4 regions of the Ensifer sp. D2-11 genome follow, and region 1 is predicted to be linked to each of the others. Evidence: predicted binding sites of a transcription regulator. Region 1 holds the regulator's gene; each other region holds the start of a gene.
The links. Region 1 encodes LexA, which represses DNA repair genes until DNA is damaged. Its sites were predicted from a motif close to TGTTCNNNNTGTGTTCNG; they were not measured.
Positions count from the first base shown of each region.

Region 1 (5,979 bases):
AACGGTCCGGACCCCAAGCCCGCCGTGGCGCTCGCGGAGCAGACGCGCGTCTATCCGCTTTGGACGCCCGAGAAAGACGTCAAGCCGATGCAGTTTCCTAACGGCAGCGGCAAGCGCATCAACATGATGTATCCGGTCGATAACGCCTACTGGACCAAGTTGAAGGAGTTCGTCGACCACGAGCCGGTCTCGGCGATCGATTCCGAACTGCGCGGTGTGCTGGCATCGATCGGCATCATCAAGGGCCCTTCGAGCCGACCGGGAAGCAGCAGGAACTCTTGAAAAAGGCGGTCGAGACAGCGCCCAAGATGATCTTGGCGCAGCGCCAGCTCGGCCGACCGGACGGACGCAATCGCTACTACACCGACAGGCAGTATGAAAATGTCTGGGCCAGCGGCACGTCCGAATGGCTCCAGGACAGTTATCTCGATGTCGACCAGCGGGCTGGCTATTTCCAGGTTGCCTATTCATCGGCTCCGGCAATGGTCATGCGGACGCTAGGGGCAGGTTCCAAATACCCGGTTGCATACCGAGATGCCGCGGGCGAGTTCCTCAGCGGCACCAGCACCTACAGGCTGCATTTGCCACCCAATCCGCCGGCTGCCCTGTTCTGGGCAGTTACCGCCTACAACATCACCGACGGCACGATGGTGGAAGCGCCGCAGCTGATGCCGTCCATCAACGGCTTCAACAAGGTCGCGACGAACCAGGACGGCTCGGTGGACCTGTGGTTCGGACCGGAAAAACCTGCCGACGCGCAGGACTCGAACTGGATCCAGACCGTCGGCGGCCGGAATTTCCTGATAGCGCTGCGTCTCTACGGAACCGGCGTCGAGTTCTTCGATCAGACCTGGAAGCCGGATGATGTGGTCAGGGTGGAGTGAGGTCGGGGCGCGTCCCCAACGAAACGCGCCCATGTCCAAGTGCCCAACCGGAGCGATTCAACAGAGGAATATGCTATGAAAACGAGTTTCAATGATCAACTCGACATCACCCGGCGCGACTTGATGAAGGGCGGCATGGGTGCGGCATCGCTGGCAGCGGTGAGCGCTGGAGCGGCGGTTCCCGCCGCCGTGACGGCGGCCTCGGTCGCCGTCACGGCCAATGCGGCGCAGGCACAGCAGCACGCCGCATCCGCAACTGTTACGCAACCCGCCACGGGTATCGTGATGTCTCCCGACTATGCAAGAACGGTTGCGCAGATGGCCTACGTCTGGGGCTGGCCGATGGTTAACATGATCAACCGCAGGGCGGCGATCACTCAGGCACCGGAACCGGGCCACCTCAACGGCGTCCTGCCCGCCGCACCGCGGGGCCAGATCGCGATGCTCAACGACTACATTGAGCCGTCGGAAACTTTCGTCACGTGCCCGAACCAGGATGTCGTCTACGGCTTGGGCTTCTTCGCGCTTGATGAAGAGCCGGTCGTGATTCAGGTGCCGGATTTCGGCGACCGTTTCTGGGTCTATGCTTTGTACGACGCACGCACCGACCAGTTCGGTCATCTAGGCAAACCATATGGCTCGAAGCCCGGATTCTACCTGCTCGCCGGTCCGAGGTGGAGCGGCCTGAAACCGGACGGGATCACAGATGTTTTGCGCTCCCCTACCTCGCTCGCCAACGCCATTCCCAGGGTCTTCCAGGACGACACGCCCGAGGACAGGAAAGCGATTCAAGAGGTCATCAACCAGGTCGTCGCTTATCCGCTGAAGGATTTCGACGGAGAGATGAAGACGATCGAATGGGCCAAGGTCCCGGACATTCCCGGACCGGCATCGTCTGGCGAGGAAACCAAATGGGTGGTTCCGGATAAGTTCTTCGATCAGTTCGGCGAGGTTCTCGACACTGTCGATCCGTTGCCGGGCGAGGAGGCTCTCTACGGCCAATTCCGCCTGCTGCTCGATGCAGCGTCCAAGGACCCCGAACTGAAAAAGGTGCTGGTTGCGACCGCGGTCGAGACCGAAGACAAGGTCATCCAGCCGTTCTTCCAGTGGAAGCACAACGGACGTCCGGCCGGGAACGGATGGAACCGTTCGACCAACAATGCGCAGTTCGGCGTCGACTATTTCAACCGGACCGGAACGGCAAAATCGAACATGTTCGACAACCGGCCGAACGAGACGCAATATTTCTACACCGACCACGACGGCGCGGGCGGAGAACTCAGCGGCAGCGGCAGCTATGCAATCACCTTCCCGGCCGGGCAGGAGCCGCCGGTCAACGGCTTCTGGTCATTGACCCTGTACAACGACAAGCATCTCTTCCACGCGAACGACCTCAAACGCTACTCACTCGGCACCAAGAACAAGAACCTAAAGCGCAACTCCGACGGTTCGCTTACCCTCTACGCAGGCGCGAAGTCGCCTGGGGGCGACAAGGAAAACAACTGGCTGCCCGCGCCGGACGGGAAGTTCTCGCTCTACATCCGCGCCTATTGGGGCAAAGAGGCAATTCTCGATGGCTCTTGGCAGCCGCCCGCGATCGCTCAATAGCCAGTGCTGAAAGCCGATAGTGGCGTTGTGTGTTCGTGATCTTGCACTCCGCCCTATCTGCCGGCCGGCGGGCACCGACGCGGCTTGCAGTTGTCAGTCTCATCTTTGTATTGCGATGCATTCGGCAAGTGGAATGCACTGGCGCGGTCGGCCGAAAACTCTTATACAATCGTTGACCAGTGGGGTCGTAGCTCAGTTGGGAGAGCGCCGCAATCGCACTGCGGAGGTCGAGGGTTCGACTCCCTTCGGCTCCACCATCCACCAGTCCTCCCTGCCGGCTCGCTGCTTGCCAAAAAAGCTGATTTGAGAGAAAGTTTTAGTCTGACCCGTTCGAGGTCTGGGCAACTCCCGCGAGTGGAGAAAAACATGCCTGTTAAATCTTTCGTGGCAGCCGTAATTTTTTCCCTCTTCGCCCTTTCGGGGTGCGCCAGCACAGGCTCGACCAACACGACCTACACCCAGTGGTACGGGCCTTATCCCGAGCCTGAATTCGACGTTCTTACGCCGGGCGGACTGCGCCTTGCCTATTAGCATTGCATAGGCGACCGACTGCGCCGCCCGCCGTAAGCCCAAAACATGCGAGAGCGTATCGGCCCCTGCCCCGAATTCCGAGCGATCGCCATCGACACGCCGGATCGCGGGGCGGATCGGCATTCAACAGCAAGCGAAATTCACGGAATTTTAGGCACTTGCGGAACACATATGGAACAGATAGGTTCTGTTCTTGATTTGTTTCGCGATTCTGGAGTGACGCCATGCTGACCCGCAAGCAACAGGAATTGCTTCTGTTCATTCACGAACGAATGAAGGAATCCGGGGTCCCGCCGTCCTTCGACGAGATGAAGGACGCCTTGGACCTTGCGTCCAAATCGGGCATCCACCGTTTGATCACCGCACTCGAAGAGCGTGGGTTCATTCGCCGGCTACCTAATCGCGCCCGGGCCCTCGAAGTCATCAAGCTGCCGGAGGCCTATGCGGGCGCTTCGCAGGTCCGCCGCGGCTTTTCGCCGAGCGTGATCGAAGGCAGTCTGGGCAAGCCTGCTGCGCCGCCCCCCGCACCGAAACCGGCGCCGCCGGCCGAGGCCGCATCGGTCGCCGTTCCGGTCATGGGCCGCATTGCCGCCGGTGTGCCGATTTCGGCAATCCAGAACAATATGCACGATATATCCGTACCGGTTGAAATGATCGGCAGCGGCGAGCACTACGCTCTCGAGATCAAGGGCGATTCGATGATCGAGGCCGGCATCCTCGATGGCGATACGGTGATCATCCGGAACGGAAGCACCGCCAGCCCCGGGGATATCGTCGTCGCGCTGATCGACGACGAGGAAGCAACCCTGAAGCGATTCCGTCGCAAGGGCGCCTCTATTGCGCTGGAGGCCGCCAATCCGGCTTACGAAACACGCATATTCGGTCCGGACCGGGTCAAGATCCAAGGCAGGCTCGTCGGCCTCATCCGGCGCTATCATTAGAGCTTCCTGACCAGGTGCGCAGCCGCTTCCTACGAAAGTACGCAATTTCAAAGCGCTGACGTGGGAGTATTGCGCCTTGGGACGCTATGACCACGCCCGGTCATAGAACGGAAGACACATTTATACAGAATAAAAAAGTCCCTATTCCAAATGTACCCTCTTGCGGATTGCGGTCAATCATTCTAAATCCGCGCCACGATTTGAAAACGCAAATCGTAGAGGCCTCGTGGCGGAGTGGTGACGCAGAGGACTGCAAATCCTTGTACGCCGGTTCAATTCCGGCCGAGGCCTCCAAAAGCCACACCTGATCAGCTTTGTTACCGACAAACTTCCCCTCGTCAGACGAGGGCGAAATCCGCATTCGCAAAGACGAAGTTGGCAGCGCTGAGGTCGGCAGCGTGGATGCCGATCAGAGTGACCTGATCGACCGTGCCATTCAGCTGCAGGACAGCGTTCCCGTCAGCATCGTCGCCGATGTTGGACAGAAAATCGGCGAAGTCGTCGTAGCCATAGCCGGCGATTTGGATGATGTCCTTGTCCAATTCGAAGTCGAAGATCTCATCCCGCCCACTGTTCCGCGCAAACAGGAACTGATCGGCACCGGTCTCGACCGCGAAGGCTGCGGTAAGTCGGCCATCGCCCCAGAGCTGATCGTTACCGGCGCCGCCAATCAAGAGGTCGTCCCCACCCGCGGTGTCCACGCCGACCTCTGCATCGCCATACAGGACATCGTCGCCTTTGCCTCCGTCGAGCAGGTCGTTGCCGCCACTGCCGCCACGTGAGAAAAGAACATCTCCAACAAGAAAGTCGTTGCCAGAACCACCATAGAGGTGGTCGTCGCCGCCGATGCCGGATTCCACGACGCCCTGGTCGAGGCCATCTCCGTAGAGTTTGTCATGGCCCTCTCCGCCCTGGAGCCGATCGTTCCCGCCAACGAAAAAATCGCCGAGGGAGAAAGCGTCGCCCGAGAGAATATCGTCTCCGGCGCCGCCGTCGAGCCAGTCGTCGCCACCACGTCCTCTGAGGCAATTGTAGCCATCGCCGTAGAGTGTATCGTTGCCTTTGCCGCCCGAGAGACGATCGTTCCCTCCGGCGACGATCGCGGAGTCACTCACATCGATCGAGAAGGCATCGCCGTACAGCGTGTCGTCGCCGGCGCCGCCGTCGAGCTGGTCGTCGCCACCACGCCCCTGATCGGAGATCGCCCAAGCGTCGCCGAAGAGCGTGTCGTCGCCTCCGTGCCCGTCAAGGCTGTCGCGGCCACCCTGCCCCGAAGACAGGAAGCCGCCGATTTCGAAGACTCCCAGGCTATTGTCGGTCGTGAATGGGTCTCCGAAGACAATGTCCGGATCGTTCGTGCCGAAGATGTGGTTGTCGAGCCCGAGCCAAGGGGCGATGCCACCGATCAGATGCGCCATTTTTCTCTCCACAGTGCTGCAAAGCAGGTGATGCTCGTCTTGGGGACCCGGACGGCCTTGGGGGCGTCGATCTCGTCCGGCCTCGTCGGAGTGACGAGCGGGCTAACGCTTTGAAAATACGCCCTTCCGCACGGAAAACCGTCCACACTTTTCCTGAAAGTGCTCTAATGTTGCCGAACGCGATGTTCCTGTCCATTGACCACTTCGGATTAACTACAGGTTGTACTTTCCGGTGAAGTTCCGCGTCCGGATGCTGAAAGACGGAAGAGGTTGCCCACGCTCCGGACGACGTCCACGAAGAGAGATACCCGGAGGACCATGTGGTCTCGTGATCGGCGGTTGTGCTATAGCGTCCCGTCGGCCGGCCTCATCGGGAGGGCGGCACTCGCAGCGCGATGTGATGGATATTCCTTGGGGCTACATTCAGCGCCACTTCGATTGGCTCGGGCATGTGGCCGAGGGCGTCTGTATTGCAGCAGTCGTCGCCCTGCTGTTCATGGTGATTGCACCGAGAAGGTTGGCGCTGATCATCGGCCTCGCCTTCGCCATCGGACACTTTCACGGCCGCGAAAAACGTGATTTCGAGATCAGCGCAAA
Region 1 is NZ_CP096433.1:1,497,979-1,503,957, reverse strand. It holds partial or broken gene M1D34_RS07260 (DUF1254 domain-containing protein) at 1-884, shown strand, start outside; gene M1D34_RS07255 (DUF1254 domain-containing protein) at 960-2,492, shown strand; tRNA gene M1D34_RS07250 (tRNA-Ala) at 2,674-2,749, shown strand; gene M1D34_RS07245 (hypothetical protein) at 2,859-3,023, shown strand; gene lexA (transcriptional repressor LexA) at 3,248-3,964, shown strand; tRNA gene M1D34_RS07235 (tRNA-Cys) at 4,185-4,258, shown strand; gene M1D34_RS07230 (calcium-binding protein) at 4,303-5,382, opposite strand; gene M1D34_RS07225 (hypothetical protein) at 5,783-5,979, shown strand, end outside.

Region 2 (5,979 bases), 390 kb from region 1:
AAAACGACCAAGAAGCGACTTGGCATCACAGCGGAAGGCGAGCCCGGCACGCTGGAGCGAACGCTGAGCCGCATCACCGTACCCAAAGACGTTCGCGAGCGCCTCGCCGGCCTCCTTGCAAACGGCTCGTCCCTCTCGATCACCGATACCGAATCGGGGCTAGAGACCGGCAAGGGAACGGATTTCATCACCGTGACGAGGGAGCGGCGCGGGTGAGGAATGGGGTGATTTCCGCACCCTGGTTTGCCCCTCATCCCCCTGCCGGGACCTTCTCCCCGCAAGCGGGGCGAAGGGACAAGCGGCAAGCGCCCGCTTTTCGACGGAGTGATTTAAGGGCTGTTGAGATTCGGGATACCCGCCGCGGCTTATTTGATCTCCTCATTCCTGTGCTCGTCACAGGAATCCAGCCAGACCAAGTCCTTGGGCTGGAAGAACTCTTCCCCGCGCCGCAGACGCGACGCTGCTGCATCTCTGTGACAAGCACAGAGAACAGACCTTAAACCAGCTCGACGTCCACCACCCCGGGAGCGGAGCGAAGGGCGGCGGCGATCTCGGGTGAGATCCGGTATTTCTCGTTGAGCTCGACTTCGATCTCCCGCTGTCCGTTGTCCTTGATGACGATAAAGGAAACCAGGCCGTCCCCCCTGGCGTTCAGATGCGAGGCGATGGAGCGCAGCGGTCCGCAGTCGCGCACATAGACGCGCAAGGCCTTCTGCATCTGCAGCGATTCCTCCTCGAGCGAACGCAGGGTTCGGATACGAAGGCCGATCCCTTCCGGCCGCTCCTCCGCATCGACCGTCATCACCAGCGATTTGCCGGGCTCCAGAAGATCGCGATACTGGTTCAGCATTTCGGAGAAGAGCACGGCCTCGAACTGGCCTGACGCGTCCGAGAAGGCGACGATCCCCATCTTGTTGCCGGTGCGCGTCTTGCGTTCCTGCTTCGACGTCACCGTACCGGCGAGGCGGCCCGCCGCCGCTCCCTTTTTCACGGCTGCCGAGAAATCCGTAAATGTCTGCACGCGCATCTTCGCGAGCAGATTATTGTAGGTGTCGAGCGGATGGGCGGAGAGATAGAAGCCCAAGACCTGGAACTCGCGATGCAGCTTCTCCGAGGCGAGCCACGGCGTATAGGGCGGGAGCGCTATCTTCTCGGGCCCCGTCGCGGCCCCCGCGCCGAACATGTCGCTCTGGCCGCTCACCTTGTTTTCCTGGGCGCGCTGCGCGAAACCGAGGATGCGATCGAGCCCGCCGATGAGCTCCGCCCGGTCGTAGCCGAAGCAGTCGAAAGCACCGGCGGCGATCAGACTTTCGAAAACACGTCGGTTCAAGAGCTTCGGATCGATCCTCAGGCAGAAGTCTTCGAGACTTGCGAAGGGTCGATCGCCACGCACGGCGACGATGTGGTCGACGGCAGACTCGCCGACGCCCTTTAGGGCGGCGAGCGAGTAATAGATGCGGTTGTCGCCGGTTTCGAAGTGGCGGTGGGAGGTCTGCACGGACGGCGCGACCACCTGAATGCCGAGGCGCATCGCGTCCTGACGGAAATCGTTGATCTTGTCCGTGTTCGACATGTCGAGCGTCATCGACGCTGCGAGGAACTCGACCGGATAATGCGCCTTCATGTAGGCGGTCTGGTAGGAGACGATGGCGTAGGCGGCGGCATGCGACTTGTTGAAGCCGTAATTGGCGAACTTGGCGAGAAGGTCGAAGATCAGGTCGGCCTGCGGCTTCGAGACGCCATTCTTGACGGCGCCATCGACGAAGCGGGCGCGTTGCTTGTCCATCTCCGCCTTGATCTTCTTGCCCATGGCGCGGCGCAGGAGGTCGGCCTCGCCGAGCGAATAGCCCGAGAGCACCTGAGCGATCTGCATCACCTGCTCCTGGTATACGATGACGCCCTGCGTCTCCTTGAGCAGGTAATCGATCTTCGGATGGATCGATTCGATCTCCTCCTCGCCGTGCTTGCGGGCGTTGTAGACCGGGATGTTCTCCATCGGACCCGGGCGATAGAGCGCCACAAGCGCGATGATGTCCTCGATGCAGTCCGGGCGCATGCCGATCAGCGCCTTGCGCATGCCGGCGCTTTCCACCTGGAACACGCCGACCGTCTCGCCGCGCGAAAGGGTCTCGTAGGTCTTCGGATCGTCGAGCGGAATGCTTGCAAGGTCGATATGGATGCCGCGCTTGCCGACGAAGTCGACGGCGGTCTTCAGAACGGTCAGCGTCTTCAGGCCAAGGAAGTCGAACTTCACGAGACCCGCCTGCTCGACCCATTTCATGTTGAACTGGGTGACCGGCATGTCGGAGCGCGGATCGCGGTACATCGGCACGAGCTGCGAGAGCGGCCTGTCGCCGATGACGATGCCGGCCGCGTGCGTCGAGGCGTGGCGGTAAAGCCCCTCGATCTTCTGGGCAATGTCGAGGAGACGGGCAACGACCGGCTCCTTCTCCGCCTCTTCCTGCAGGCGCGGTTCCTCCTCGATCGCCTTGGAAAGCGGCGTCGGGTTGGCGGGATTGTTCGGCACCAGCTTGCAGATCTTGTCGACCTGGCCATAGGGCATTTCCAGCACGCGGCCGACGTCGCGCAGTGCTGCACGCGCCTGCAGCGATCCGAAGGTGATGATCTGCGCCACCTGCTCGCGGCCGTATTTCTGCTGCACGTAGCGGATGACCTCCTCGCGCCGGTCCTGGCAGAAATCGATATCGAAGTCGGGCATCGACACGCGCTCGGGATTGAGGAAGCGCTCAAAAAGCAGCGAGAAGCGCATCGGATCGACATCGGTGATCGTCAGGGCATAGGCGACCAGCGAGCCGGCACCCGAGCCGCGGCCCGGCCCGACCGGAATGTCATGCTGCTTGGCCCATTTGATGAAGTCCGCAACGATGAGGAAGTAGCCCGGAAACTTCATCCGCTGGATGACGCCGAGTTCGAAGGCCAGCCGCTCCCGATAGTCCTCTTCCTTGTAGCCGGGCGCCATGCCGAGCTTGGCAAGGCGTTCCTCCAGCCCCTCCTCCGCCTGCCGGCGCAGTTCCGCTACCTCCGCGCGTTCAGCCTCCTCCGGATCATCCGAAGCGCCGGTAAAGCGCGGCAGGATCGGTCCGCGGGTCTTCAACATGAAGGAGCACCGCCGCGCCACCTCGATCGTGTTCTCCAAGGCCTCGGGCAGATCCGCAAAGAGCGCCGCCATCTCCTTGCGGCTCTTCAAATAATGGTCCGGGGTCAGACGGAAGCGGCTGTCGTCGGACACCATCGCATTGTGGGCGACGGCCATCAGCGCATCGTGGGCATCATAGTCGGACGGCGACGGGAAAAACGCCTCGTTGGTGGCGACGAGCGGAACGTCGAGCCGATAGGCGAGATCGATCATGCGGTTCTCGTGACGCCGGTCGTAATTCCCGTGCCGCTGCAGTTCGACATAGAGGCGATCGCCGAAAAGCTCGATCAAGGCTTGCAGGCGTGCCTCGGCCAGAGCCGGCGAACCCGACTTCAGCGCCATGTCGACCGGGCCGGCTCCCGCACCGGTGAGCGCGATCAGGCCGGTCGTGCCGCCAGCCGCAAGCCAGGAGCGGCTTATTCGCGTTTGCTGGTGACCCTCGCCTTCGAGATAGGCGCGGCTCACGAGCTCGACGAGGCGGGCGTAACCGTCCTCGGTCGCCGCGATCAGCACGATCGCGGGAAGTTTGACGAACTGATGGGCGTGTCCGCGCCGCTCGCCTTCCGCCTCGTCTTCCATATCGATCGAGAGCTGGCAGCCGATGATCGGCTGCAATCCGTCGTCGGCCGCCTTCTGCGAGAATTCGAGTGCCGCGAAGAGATTATTGGTGTCGGCGATGCCGATCGCCGGCTGATCGTCGGCGACCGCCTTGCCGATGATCTTCTTCAGCGGCAAGGCGCCTTCCAGCAACGAATAGGCGGAATGCACCCGCAGGTGAACGAACTGCGGATCGGCCGCAGCCCCTGTGCCGTGCCCGATACCCTGCCCGATACCCTGGTTGCCTGTCATCGCCGCACTCCGATTCTTGTCCGGCGTCGAGGATATCCTGTTTCCCGTCCCAACTGTCCAGTCTCAAGGACGGGCCGCCGGGGTTTTTGCCCGGCGTATGGTGTTTACTGCGCGTTCGACAGGACGCGGAGCACGCTGGATAAATCCCGGTCACAGGCCGAGAGCGATTACCGAGATGCTCACGATGAAAAGGCTCATCGAGGCGAAGGCAGCAAGATCACGTACGAAATCAGCCATAACTTGTCTCCTTTCCGCTAGTGTTCCCTTTTTGTTCTATTTCTGTTCGATAGTCAAGGAAGTCTGCATGGAAGACCCCGCTATTCAGTGGCTATGGTTAATGTGCACCGACGGCCCCCATTCGCGCATGCGTTCCGAGGAGCGACACGCCTCGAACGGAACATGCAAGGAGCGCCAAGCGGTGACCGCGCCTCGAGCGAGGTCGGAGCTGAATACGCGCGGCGGCGGCCGGACTATTTCAGTTCGACCACCTTGCCGTCCTCGATCGTCACGCGGCGATCCATGAGCGAAGCGAGTTCGTGATTGTGGGTGGCGATCAGCGCCGCGAGCCCGGACTGGCGCGCCAGGGCTTCCAGCGCCTCGAATACATAGCCGGCCGTCTCGGGGTCGAGGTTGCCGGTCGGCTCGTCCGCCAAAAGGATGAGCGGCGCATTGGCGACCGCCCTGGCGATGGCGACGCGCTGCTGCTCGCCGCCGGAAAGCTCGGTCGGGCGGTGGCTGCCGCGATGGCCGATGCGCATATAGTCCAGAAGGGCCGATGCCCGCTCCGCCGCCTCGGCCTTGGGCAATCCGGCGATCAGTTGCGGCATCATGATGTTCTCCAGCGCCGAGAATTCCGGCAGGAGATGGTGGAACTGATAGACGAAGCCGATCTCGTTGCGGCGGATTGCCGTTCGCCGGTCGTCGCTGAGGCCGTTGCATGAGGTGCCGTTCACGAGCACCTCGCCCTCATCCGGGTGTTCGAGCAGCCCGGCGATATGAAGCAATGTCGACTTTCCGGTACCGGACGGTGCCACGAGGGCGACTGTCTCGCCGCTTCGCAACGTCAGGTCGGCTCCCTTGAGGATCGGCAGAAACGTGTCGCCCTCGCCATAATGCCGCTCGATGCCGGAGAGCTGCAGTGCCACGCGCGCATTCATTTAAGCTGTTGTCCTTGTTATTCGTACCGCAGGGCCTGCACCGGATCGAGGCGCGAGGCGCGCCAGGCCGGGAAGATCGTGGCAAGGAAGGAAAGCGCAAGCGCCATGACGACGACGGTGACGGTCTCGTCGGCATTCATGTCGGCCGGAAGCTGGCTGAGGAAATAGAGCTCCGGATCGAAGAGCGTGGCGCCGGACACCCAGGAGAAGAACTGGCGGATCGACTCGATGTTGAGGCAGACGACCACCCCGAGGGCGACGCCGGCGATGGTTCCCGTAACGCCGATTGCGGCGCCGGTCATGAAGAAGATGCGCATCACCGAACCGGAGGTCGCGCCCATCGTCCTGAGGATCGCGATATCGCTGCCCTTGTCCTTCACCAGCATGATCAGCCCGGAGATGATGTTCAGCGCCGCGACCAGCACGATCAGCGTCAGGATCATGAACATTACGTTCCGTTCCACCTCGAGCGCGGAAAAGAATGTCCTGTTGCGTTCGCGCCAGTCGGTAATGAATATCTGCCGGCCGGCGGCGTCCTCCACCGGCTTGCGAAGCTCGTCGACCGCGTCCGGATGCTCGGCGAATATCTCGATCGACTGAACGAGGCCTTCGGCGTTGAAATAGAGCTGCGCTTCCTCGAGCGGCATGAAGATGATGGTCGCGTCGTATTCCGACATGCCCATCTCGAAGATGGCCGAGACGGTATAGGCCTTGACCCTCGGATTCATGCCCATCGGCGTCACGTCGCCGTTCGGCGAGGTGAGCGTGATCGTCCCGCCGACCCGGATGCCCAGTTGCTCGGCCATGCGCGAGCCG
Region 2 is NZ_CP096433.1:1,883,742-1,889,720, forward strand. It holds gene M1D34_RS09160 (L,D-transpeptidase family protein) at 1-216, shown strand, start outside; gene dnaE (DNA polymerase III subunit alpha) at 497-4,006, opposite strand; gene M1D34_RS09170 (ABC transporter ATP-binding protein) at 4,477-5,163, opposite strand; gene M1D34_RS09175 (lipoprotein-releasing ABC transporter permease subunit) at 5,181-5,979, opposite strand, start outside.
Region 2: dnaE (DNA polymerase III subunit alpha) is a predicted target of LexA. The motif match lies at 4,265-4,282, and genes of this name have one in related genera.

Region 3 (5,979 bases), 650 kb from region 1:
GATGGCAGGCTTGCCGCTCTCACGCGCCCGCAGGAAGGCGTCTGCGAATTCTTCCGTCCTCGCCACCGTTTCGCCGTGGCCGCCATAGGCGCGGGCGAGCGCTGCGAAGTCCGGGTTCGTCAGATCCGTGGCGCTGACACGGCCGGGATATTCGCGCTCCTGGTGCATGCGGATCGTACCGTAGATACCGTTGTTGACGACGAGCGCGACGATCGGGAGTTCATAGCGGACGGCGGTCGCGAACTCCTGGCCATGCATCAGGAAACAGCCGTCGCCGGCAAAGCAGACCACCTCGCGATCGGGATGCAGATGCTTGGCCGCGACTGCGGCCGGCAGGCCGTAGCCCATCGAGCCGGAAGCGGGAGCAGCCTGCGTCCCGTAACGGCGGAAACGGTGGAAGCGATGGAGCCAGGTGGCGTAATTGCCTGCGCCGTTGGTGAAGATCGTCTCCGGCCCCGTATTCGCCTCCAGCCAGTTGACGATCGGGCCCATCTGGACGTCGCCCGGTCCCTTTTCCGGCGGCGTCGACCATTTGAGATAGGCCGCATGCATTTCTCCGGTGCGGGCGGACCAGTGGGGCTCGGCTGCAGGCGTCAGGCTCGAGAGCGCGGCGACGAAGTCGCGCGGGCTCGCGGCAATTGCGAGGTCCGGACGGTAGACTCGGCCGAGCTCGCCCGGATCCGGATGGACATGCACCAGGGTCTGCCTGGGGTAGGGGACGTCGATCAGCGTGTAGCCGGAGGAAGGCATCTCCGAGAACCGCCCGCCGACGAGGAGGACGAGGTCGGCTTCCCGGATCTCGCCTGCCAGCGACGGATTGATGCCGATGCCGACATCGCCCGCGTAGTTCGGATGCAGGTGGTCGAAAAGCATCTGGCGGCGGAAGGAGCAGCCGACCGGCAGCTGCCAGCGCTCGGCGAAGCTCTGGAACCCGGCCACGGACTCGGCGGACCAGCGGGTACCGCCGAGAATGGCGATCGGCCTTTTCGCGGTGGAGAGAAGCTCTGCAAGCTTGGCAATCTGGCTTGGGCCCGGGTGGCTTTCCACCGGCTGGTAAGCGCGGGCGGCCGGTGCCTCGGTGCTCTGTGTCAGCATGTCTTCCGGCAAGGTCAGGACCACAGGCCCGGGACGGCCGGACGTCGCGACGGCGAAGGCACGCGTCACGAATTCCGGGATGCGCGCCGGATCGTCGATTTCGCCGACCCATTTTGCGACTTCGGTGAAGGCCCGCCGATACTCGATCTCCTGAAAAGCCTCCCGCTCGCGGGCTTCGCGCTGCACCTGGCCGATGAAGAGGATCATCGGAACCGAATCCTGCCGGGCCACGTGGAGGCCGGCGGAGGCATTGGTCGCGCCGGGGCCGCGGGTGACCATGCAGATGCCGGGCTCGCCCGTCAGGCGGCCCCAGGCATCCGCCATCATTGCGGCCCCGCCCTCCTGCCGGCAGACGACGACCTCGATGTCGGCGTCGTAAAGCGCATCGAGCACCGCCAGATAGCTTTCTCCCGGAACGCAGGAGATGCGCTTCACCCCGTTTGCGGCAAGCGCCTCCACCACCAGTTGTCCGCCCGTTTTCATATGCACCTCCCAATGCTGTCCTGTTTTGCCGATGTCAGATCGCCGGCGACACCGGCGCGATACCAGCCGTTTTCTGCACCTGCCGCTCGCGCCAGATGATATAAAGTCCTGAGCCGATGATGATCGCGATGCCCAGCCATTTCAGCGCGTCCGGCAGATCGCCGAACACGAGCCAGCCGAAAATCGTCGCCGAGACGATCTCGAGATATTGCAGCGGCGCGAGCACCGAGGCCGGCGCCGCCCGATAGGCATAGACGCCGAGCACGCCGGAGATCGTCGCGGTGACGCCGACCCCGAGCAGGTAGTACCAGGCGCGCCCGTCCGGCCAGACCGGATCGAAGACGCTCGATCCGCTGCCCTCGCCGAACCAGAGCAGCGCGAGACAGAAGAGGCCTCCCCAGATGCCGGCATGGAACTGCATCGACCAGGGGTCCTCGTTCTGCGCGACCATGCGCGTCACGAGCAGGAAAACGGCGAGGCCGAAGGCGGCGACGATCGGAAGAAGTGCGACCAGACCAACTTCCTGCATGCTCGGCTGGATCACGAGCAGCGAACCGAGGAAGCCGACAGCGCAGGCGGTATAACGGCGCCAGCCGATCGTCTCCTTCAGGAAGATGCTGCCTAGAATAGTGAGGATGATCGGTTCAACGAAGAAGATGGCGATGGCATCGGCCACCTCCATGACCTTCAGCGTGGTGATGAAGGAAAGCATGGTCACCACCAGAAGGCCGCCGCGCAGCGCATGCAGCGCACTCTTGCGCCATGTGAGATCGAAGAGCGTACCGCGCACAAGGACGATCGGCAGGATGAAGACGATCTGCAGCAGGAAGCGTGCCGCCGTGATCTCGGCCGAGGGAACCGTCACGATGGCTAGCTTCGAGAAGATGTCGATCAGCGGCGACAGCAACACCGAAAGGACCATCAGCGTCAGGCCGTAGGAAATCCGGTTGTGGTCGATTGCCGCCTTGGAAAGGGAGAGCTCGCTCATTGACCGTGGCGCTTTCCCCGGATTGCCTTCAGGCACCAGGCGGCGAATTCCTCCGTCGCTTTTTCCCGGCCGATCTCGTTGAGCGTTTCGTGGCGCATGCCCTCGTGAATTGCGATCGTGACATTCGTCATGCCCCGCGCTTTCATGCGGTTGCCCAGCCAGCGAACGGCCTCTCCGTTGAGGGTTGAAGGATCGGCACTGCCGCCGACGAGGTGTACCGGAAGGCTCGACGGCAGCCGCGACAGCCGGTCGGGGCGGGCACCGGCGAAGGCGAAGGCGAAGACGTCGAGCCACAGCGATACGGTGGGGTCGAAACCGCAGTGCGGATCTTCGATATATCTGGCGACCTCGCTTTCATCGCGCGAGAGCCAGTCGAAATCGGTCCGCCGGTCGGCGATGCTGGTGCTCCAGGCGCCGAAGGTGAGTTTCGTCACGAGCGGACTTGGCACGTCCGAACCCTTCAGCATCTTCTCGATCGCCAGCAGCAACTGGCCGCCGCGCCCGGCAAGGCCCGGCCGGAAATTGGAGTTCCACACAGCGAGCGCGTCGTAGAGGTCCGGATCGGTTTCGGCGGCGTTCAGCGCGATCAGTCCCCCCATCGAATGGCCGAACAGCACGACCGGCAGGCCTGGATGAGCGGCCGCTGCCATATCGCGGAGTGCGCGCAGGTCCGTGACGACCTTCGCCGCACCTTCCCGCTGGGCGAACATGGCGGGAGGCGCATCGGGGGCACAGCTCGTGCCGTGGCCGCGGTGGTCATGGGCGTAAACGTGGAAACCTTGGGCGGCCATGGTTTCGGCAAAGCGGGCATAGCGGCCGGAATGCTCGGCAAGGCCGTGGCTGATGACGAGAATGCCTTTCGGTTCGCCTGACGCGCCGACATGGCGCCAGCCGAGTGTCGCGCCGGTCGGGCTTTGATGCGTCCTCACCTGCCCGAACATGCCATGCGCTCTCCCCCACTTGCGGATGCCGTACGGATATCAAATCGATTTGGGTGGGAAAGGCAATCGCAGCTTGTTGCTCGTTGCGCATGAGATCACAACGAATCCGCGGATACCGATTCAGGGTTGCAATTTTCCCGTATATGGGGTTATTTGTTCCTGTTTTGTTTTCCTTTAGAGGGTTTGGGGCAATGAAGACAAGGGCGATGATGCATCTGATGAGGTTGGCGGCGCTGGTGCTGGGGTTGGCGAATGCGCCCCTCGCGGCGGCTCAGGAGAGTTCGGCGAGCGAGGGCGAAACCGGCGGGGGGAGGACGGAATATGTGCTCGCCGTCAGCTGGCAGCCGGGATTCTGCGAGACGCGGCCCGATCGCAAGGAATGCGTCGGCCAGACGGCGGAGCGCTTCGATGCGACGAATTTCTCGCTTCATGGCCTATGGCCACTCAAGAAGAGCTATTGCGGCGTGGAAGCGGATCTGAAAGCGCGCGACCGCAAGGGCGACTGGCTGGAACTGCCGGAAGTCGACATGGGGGACGAGACGGCCAAGCGCCTGCTCGTCGCCATGCCGGGTGTCAAGTCCGGCCTGGACCGGCACCAATGGCTGCGCAACGGTACCTGCCAGACGGCAAATGCCGAGGACTACTTCGCGCTGCAGCTCCGGCTTCTGGACGAGCTCAACCGCTCGGCCGTACGTGCGCTCTTTGCAGACGGGATCGGCAAGGAACTTGACGAAAAACAGATCAAGCAGGCCTTCGACCAGGGCTTCGGGGCGGGGGCCGGAGACCGGGTGCGCATGCGTTGCCAGTCGGTGAACGGCCGCGACGTGATCACCGGCCTGACGATAGGGCTCTCGGGCGACCTCTCGGGCAAAGCCGAACTGGCGGATCTGATCCAGGCGGCGGGGCCGACGGAATTCAAATGCGCGAAGGGGATCGCAGACGCTGCCGGGCGGGGCTGATCCCGGCGCAATTCGCATCGAGGGAGCGGCGGGGCAGCGTTGGGGCAAGGGCCTTTGACGTTGCCCCGCCACCATAATTCGCCTACATAGCGGGCAAAATTCCCTTCCGATGCGGAGCATTCCTTTATGGCACGTCAATTCATCTATCACATGGCCGGGCTGAACAAGGCCTACGGCAACAAGAAGGTCCTCGAGAACATCCATCTCTCCTTCTATCCGGAGGCGAAGATCGGCATTCTCGGCCCGAACGGGGCCGGTAAGTCGACCGTGCTCCGGATCATGGCGGGCCTCGATACCGAATATACCGGCGAGGCCTGGGTCGCCGAAGGTGCGAGGGTCGGCTATCTCGCGCAGGAGCCGCAGCTCGATCCTCAGAAGACCGTGCTCGAGAACGTGATGGAAGGGGTGGCCGCCAAGAAGGCGATCCTCGATCGCTACAACGAGCTGATGATGAACTATTCCGACGAGACGGCGGACGAAGGCGCCAAGCTCCAGGACGTCATCGACAGCCAGAACCTCTGGGACCTCGACAGTCAGGTGGAAATGGCGATGGAGGCGTTGCGTTGCCCGCCGGGCGATGCGGAGGTCACCAATCTCTCCGGCGGCGAGAAGCGCCGCGTGGCGCTTTGCAAGCTTCTGCTGTCGCAGCCCGAACTGCTTCTGCTCGACGAACCGACCAACCACCTCGACGCGGAAACGATCGCCTGGCTCGAAAAGCACCTGCGCGAATATCCGGGCGCCGTGCTGATGGTCACGCACGATCGCTACTTCCTCGACAACGTCACCGGCTGGATTCTCGAGCTCGACCGCGGTCGGGGCATTCCCTATGAGGGCAACTACTCCGCCTATCTGCAGTCGAAGGCCAAGCGGATGGCGCAGGAAGGACGCGAGGAGGCTGCCCGCCAGAAGGCCATCAGCCGTGAGCAGGAATGGATCTCTTCAAGCCCCAAGGCCCGCCAGGCGAAGTCCAAGGCCCGTATTCGCGCCTATGACGAGCTGGTCGAGGCGGCTGCGGACCGGCGTCCGGGCGACGCGCAGATCGTCATTCCCGTTGGCGAACGCCTTGGGCAGGTGGTCATCGAGGCGGAAAATATTTCCAAGGGCTATGACGACCAGCTGCTGATCGAAGGCTTGAGCTTCAAGCTGCCGCCGGGCGGCATCGTCGGCGTCATCGGCCCGAACGGCGCCGGCAAGACGACGCTCTTCCGCATGATCACCGGCCAGGAGCAGCCCGACGACGGCTCTATCCGGATCGGGGACAGCGTGCAGCTCGCCTATGTCGACCAGAGCCGCGATGCGCTCGACGCCAACAAGACGGTCTGGGAAGAAATCTCGGGCGGCAACGACATCATCAAGCTCGGCAAGCACGAGGTCAATTCGCGGGCCTATTGCTCGACCTTCAACTTCAAGGGCGGCGACCAGCAGCAGAAGGTCGGGACGCTTTCGGGCGGCCAGCGCAACCGCGTTCACCTCGCCAAGATGCTGAAGTCCGGCGGCAACGTCGTCCTGCTCG
Region 3 is NZ_CP096433.1:852,379-858,357, forward strand. It holds gene M1D34_RS04065 (thiamine pyrophosphate-binding protein) at 1-1,578, opposite strand, end outside; gene M1D34_RS04070 (DMT family transporter) at 1,613-2,566, opposite strand; gene M1D34_RS04075 (alpha/beta fold hydrolase) at 2,563-3,507, opposite strand; gene M1D34_RS04080 (ribonuclease T2) at 3,699-4,466, shown strand; gene ettA (energy-dependent translational throttle protein EttA) at 4,593-5,979, shown strand, end outside.
Region 3: M1D34_RS04080 (ribonuclease T2) is a predicted target of LexA. The motif match lies at 3,662-3,679, and genes of this name have one in related genera.

Region 4 (5,979 bases), 870 kb from region 1:
CGGTTCATCTGCATCTCGAGAAGAACCTGCCGATAGCATCGGGGATCGGCGGCGGCTCGGCCGATGCAGCCGCGACTCTGCGCGGGCTGCTGTCGCTCTGGGGCGCGACTGTCGAAGCGGCAAGCCTCAACAGCCTTGCGCTGCAGCTCGGCGCGGACGTCCCGATGTGTCTCGACCGGGGGCCCCTCGTCGCGAGAGGCATCGGCGAAGAGATCACGCCTCTTCCCGATCTGCCGCCCTTCAACGTCGTCCTCGTCAATCCCCTCGTCGCGGTCTCCACGCCGGTTATCTTCCGATCGCTCGTCAGGAAGACCAATCCTCCGCTGGTCTTGCCTGAAGATGCCCGCTCGACTGCCGAATGGCTGACGGCCATGGCGGCCATGCGGAACGACCTGGAGCCGCCGGCACGTGCGCACGAGCCGATGATCGAAACCGTCTCGAACGCATTGCGCGACGCAGGCGCGGCGCTCGTGCGGATGTCCGGCTCGGGTGCCACCTGCTTCGGCCTGTTCACGGAGATGAAAAGCGCCGAACGTGCCGCTGAGACCATTTCCGCCGGCCACCCGCGATGGTACGTTCAGGCGACGCGAACCGCGGGAAAATCAGGATAACGCCAGAATGCCCGGCCTCGATGAAAGACGCCCCTTCATCCCCATCGGCATCGCCGTGCTCACGGTCTCGGACACGCGCACACGCGCGGACGACAAGTCCGGCGATGTGCTCGAAGCGAGAATACGAGAGGCCGGCCACCGGCTCGAGGCGCGGACAATCGTTCCCGACGAGCGCGAGAAGATCTACGGACAGGTGAAGGCCTGGACGCTCGATGCCGCGATCGACGTCGTCATCACCACCGGGGGAACCGGATTCACGGGCCGCGACGTTACGCCGGAAGCGCTGGAGCCGCTCTTCGAGAAACGCATGGATGGCTTTTCGGAGGTGTTCCACCGGATCTCTTACGAGAAGATCGGCACGTCGACGATCCAGTCGCGGGCCACGGGCGGGGTCGTCAATGCGACGTTCATCTTCGTCCTGCCCGGATCCCCCGGTGCCTGCAAGGACGCCTGGGACGGAATCCTGAAGCAGCAACTCGATTACCGGCACATGCCGTGCAATTTCGTCGAGATCATGCCGCGGCTCGACGAGCACCTGAAGCGCGGCTGACGAGATTCGTGTTCCGTTTGGAACAGACCCGCGCCCCGAATCCCGCTACTTTGCCTTCGTCGGCTTGGCTCGAAGCGGGCAAGGCAAGCACCGTTTAATTGCTTCGAGCGAATGCCCGGCCTCTTTCCGGGGCAATATTGGGAAAGAGAGAAGGCTACGACGTGCTGCCCGTCCGAAACGATGGGCATGCATGGCAAGACATTTTCACAGACGGATATTTTTCATAAGCAAGGTCATTTGAGAGCCACTTTGGGGGTACCGCAAGGTACGCCCCATTCTTGCTTCGGAGAAGCGGCTCAGCTCGCGGCTACGGCCACCATGTCACGGCTTCTCATCGACGGAGAAAGCCCACTCGCATTTGCCGCCTCGGAGCCCCTTTTCCTCGTTTTCACTCAGACGCAGGCGCGCCGGTCGACAAGGCCCGCACTGCAACCCGCCAGGGTAGGAGGAAGTCATGGGAACGGCAGAGCACGCTTACTCGAAAACGGATCGGCCCGAGACCGAGGTTCCGCTGGGGCTGCAGGCCTTCTACGAACGTCGGCAGAAGGATGAATGGCAGGCAACGGTAACCAGGCTGGACGCATTGCGCCAGTCTTTCGCAGAGCAGCGCCGGCAGGTCTTTTCACCTGACCTGCGCGACAGGATCGCGCAGGTCGCAAGGTCGGGCCGACGTGATGATCCGCGCGGGCCCGGTCTTCGATACAGGTCGCTCGTCGAGGCCAGGAATACCGGCCTTGATCTGAACGCGCTCAAACGGCTTCATAAGCGTGCCTATGGCGAAGTCGGCGAGTTGGTGAAGGGCCACGAAGCCTTCCACCGCCACGAAACGGTGGTCGGCAGCGTCGCCGACATCTTCAAACAACCGCCGCTCGTGTATGTCGCGCCCGATCCCGACAAGGAAAAGCTGTTCCTCCCGCCCTTTGGAGGCTGCTGGGACAGACTCGAGCAGAACCAGGCAACCGGCGACGGAGCAATCGTGGAAAACAGTTCCTATTTGGACTGTGCGGGACGGATGGGATCGAGACTGATCGCCCGCAACAATAGTGCCTCCGATGCTGAAATCCTCTGCGCCTATCGGGAGAACGGCTACCTCGTGCCGTTCAAGACGCTCCGCACCGGTATACTGCAAGTCAAGGCAGACTTGTCGGCCCTCATCTGCCGCCATCACATCTCGACCTACGACGAGTTCGGGTGGTCCGACTTTCACGCCACGACGCGCGGCCGCCTCGTGCTGGCCGTGTTCTGGAATTGGGAGGATGTCGAACCGGCGAACGAGGTGAGCGACCAGTGGTTCGCCTCGGGTCTCGACTGCAGCGGCGATGGCGAGAGCTTTCCAGGTACCTCCATCCAGGCCGTTCCTGGCGAACGAAGAATCATCAACCTGTTCACCGAGATGGCCTTCCCCGCTGGCCGCAAGCTCTGGGTCTATGTCGGAGTGGCCGATCGCATCTGGACGTTCCTCAATGACGTCAGCATCGACATTTCGATCGACTCGGCCTGGCAGTTGAACTCGCTTGCAGTCCGCTCGATCTGAAAGTCATGCCACTCCGGCATCGGGCGCATCGGCCCGAAGATCGATTCCGATTTTCGGGCCGATGCGGTAGACCGTCAACTCGATAAGTTAGAGCGGGATGCGGGCTGAAAGCCGCACACACTTTTCCTTATCCCGCTCTACGAACAGGGCGTCCGGTGCCGTTCTCCCGCCGACCGGTTGTCCAATGCGACCCAGGCCGGGACGAGCTCGGTCGCAAGTTTGCGGGCGGCTCGTCCGCTCGCAAGGGCGCTGAGCGGCATCTTGCCGCGCGCAGCCGCGACCGCGTCCCCCTTCGGCAGCAGAAATCCGGACTCCAGCGGCGGCGCCCTGTGCGCCAAGCGCTTGAGAAGCGGGCGCTTATGCATTCGCGAGGGAGAAAACCGCGCCGGGCTCCTGTTCAGAGAGACGTATTCGGCCAGTTCATCCACCCAGCGACCGATAGGGCGGGCACCAGGCTCCAGAAGCATCAGCCACTCGCCGCGGGCGGAACGAAGGACATCGCCGAGATCCCACTCAAGGCAGAAACGGCAACCGGCAGCATCCGCGACCCTGGGGGAGCCGTCGGTCGATCCGTGGTCCAGGATTATTACATCGCTGACGAGCCCTTCCACCGCGCCGGCAACGAGCGCCGAGAGCGTCTGTGCGAGCTCCGCTTCGTTGTCCTTCGTTTCCATGATGACCGTCAGCATAGCCGTTCCTATCGCATCGCAGCGCAGATTGCTACAAGCGCAGGTCCGCACAGGGTGGCGGATGAACGCGCGCCTCCCCCGGAGATGTGCTGAATATTTGTTCTTGTTTTGTTCTATTTTCTGCGCTAGGAAAATAATCAGCACCAAGCGAGCCGAGCATGGTTCCGGGGAGATTTCGATGAACGATCTGTCTCAACTCAAGCAGGGCGTCTATGCGCCCGGCAACAGCGTGGATGTGGCGGAGGCCCTCGTCGCCGGATCCGGCATCCGAATCGACGTCGATCGTCGGCGTGGCCGCGGTGCCGCCCTCAACATCTCGGGACGCTTCGAGCAGAAAACGCGCGAAGTCTTCGATGACGGGTGGCAAACGCTCGAGGAGTTGCCGCCGTTCAAGACCGAGGTCCAGATAGAAAAGCCGAAGACGGCGATCACGCGCAACGAATCTCCCGACATATCTTTCGACCGATCGATCAACCCCTATCGCGGCTGCGAGCATGGCTGCATCTACTGCTTCGCGCGGCCTACGCACGCCTATATGGGGCTCTCGGCAGGGCTTGATTTCGAAGCCAAGCTCTTCGCCAAGCCCGACGCGCCACGTTTTCTCGAGCGCGAGCTGGCGAAGCCGGACTATAAGCTTCGCCCGATCGCGATCGGCACAAATACCGATCCCTATCAGCCGATCGAAAAGGAATGGCGGATCATGCGCCAGATCCTGGAAGTGCTGAAGGAGGCCAATCATCCGGTGATGATCGTTACAAAATCGGCCATGGTGACGCGCGATATCGACCTGCTGGCGCCGATGGCGGAAAAGGGTCTTGCCCGGGTCGTCATTTCGGTGACCACGCTCGACCGGAAACTGGCGCGCAGCATGGAACCGCGGGCGTCGACGCCCACCAAGCGGCTGGAGGCGCTACGCGCAATTTCCGAGGCCGGCATTCCCGCTGGAGTACTGGTCGCGCCGATCATTCCGGCGCTGAACGATCACGAGATCGAGCGCGTGCTCGATTCGGCGAAGTCGGCGGGCGCGTCGGATGCGAGCTACGTACTCCTCCGGCTTCCGCTGGAGGTGAGCCCCCTGTTCCGTGACTGGCTTCTCAGAAACTACCCGGACCGCTACCGGCACGTCATGTCGCTCATCCGCTCCATGCGCGGCGGCAAGGACTACGATGCCGAGTTCGGCAAACGAATGAAGGGCAGCGGACCTTACGCCTGGCAGATCGGCCGTCGATTCGAGCTTGCGGCCAAGCGGCTCGGCCTCAATCTGACGCGCCGGCAATTGCGCAGCGATCTCTTCGTGCCGCCGCTAGGAATGGGCGTTCAGCTGTCGCTTCTTTAGATCGAAAGCATAAGCCGCCACTCTTTCCCGCTGTGGAACGGCTTTGAAAATTCCAGCATCCGCCCTTTGCCCCACGGGGCGGCGCTGGTTCCCCCCGGCAACCGCCGCAAACCGAGCCGGGGGCTTGAAGGGAATCGGGCGAGTATGCGAGTGTCTTTTCATGTCACGTCGCAAACAGCCCGATTCCCCTCTTTTTCCTCTTCAGGCGCCCGTTCCGGATTTCACCTTCGAGCGCGCCGCCCATCGCGACGGTTTCTGGCCGGTCGCGGGGGCCGACGAAGCTGGGCGGGGACCGCTTGCGGGCCCGGTCGTCGCCGCCGCGGTCATTCTCGATCCGGACGCCATCCCGGCGGGTCTCAACGACAGCAAGCTGCTGACCGCGGAGCAGCGCGAGGCGCTGTTCGAAGAAATTCTGGCGACATCGACGGTTTCCATCGCCTCCTCCTCGTCGGCGCGCATCGACACGACAGATATCCTGAAGGCCAGCCTCGATGCGATGCGCCGCGCCGTTCACGGCCTCGAACTGGCGGCCCGCATCGTTCTGGTTGACGGCCGCGACGTGCCGCCCGGCCTCTCCTGCCACGCAAAAGCGATCGTCAAGGGGGACAGCCGCTCCGTGTCGATCGCCGCCGCATCGATCGTCGCCAAGGTCACCCGTGACCGCATGATGGCCCGCGCCGATGCAACTTTCCCGCTCTACGGCTTTGCCCACCATGCGGGCTATGCGACCGTGAAGCATCGCACGGCGATCGAAAGCCACGGCCCCTGCTCCCTGCACCGCATGAGCTTCCGCCCGTTCCGCCAAGTTTGACGGCGGTGAAGGCCCCTCATCCGCCTGCCGGCACCTTCTCCCCGCAGGCGGGGCGAAGGGACTCGCGGAACGCTCTTAAGTCCCCTCTCCCCGCCTGCGATAGGGCATATACACATCTGATCCTCTCGCGGGACCATTGCCTGGGGCGGGCGACAAACGGTTTGACCTTCGCACGCCAAAAACGATGCCACGGGCAGAACGCAGAAGTGGAAGCGAAGGCCCGCCGCAGGTATTCTCCCCCCTTGTGGGGGAGATGGCCGACAGGCCAGAGGGGGTCTGCTCTCCTGCTCGCCCATCAGGACTACATGACGTACGGTTGCCCGGATAACGGATCCCGCAAAGCAAAGCCCCGCCGAAGCGGGGCTTTTCAATCTCCAGGGTATTATCGGCTACGCTTAGTTCAGGCGCGCTTTGACTTCGCCAATCGCCTTCTTGAAAAGCGTCTCCT
Region 4 is NZ_CP096433.1:2,364,451-2,370,429, forward strand. It holds gene M1D34_RS11440 (4-(cytidine 5'-diphospho)-2-C-methyl-D-erythritol kinase) at 1-611, shown strand, start outside; gene moaB (molybdenum cofactor biosynthesis protein B) at 619-1,161, shown strand; gene M1D34_RS11450 (hypothetical protein) at 1,616-2,695, shown strand; gene M1D34_RS11455 (glycosyl transferase) at 2,833-3,384, opposite strand; gene M1D34_RS11460 (PA0069 family radical SAM protein) at 3,563-4,720, shown strand; gene rnhB (ribonuclease HII) at 4,881-5,531, shown strand; gene M1D34_RS11470 (F0F1 ATP synthase subunit B) at 5,927-5,979, opposite strand, start outside.
Region 4: M1D34_RS11460 (PA0069 family radical SAM protein) is a predicted target of LexA. The motif match lies at 3,483-3,500, and genes of this name have one in related genera.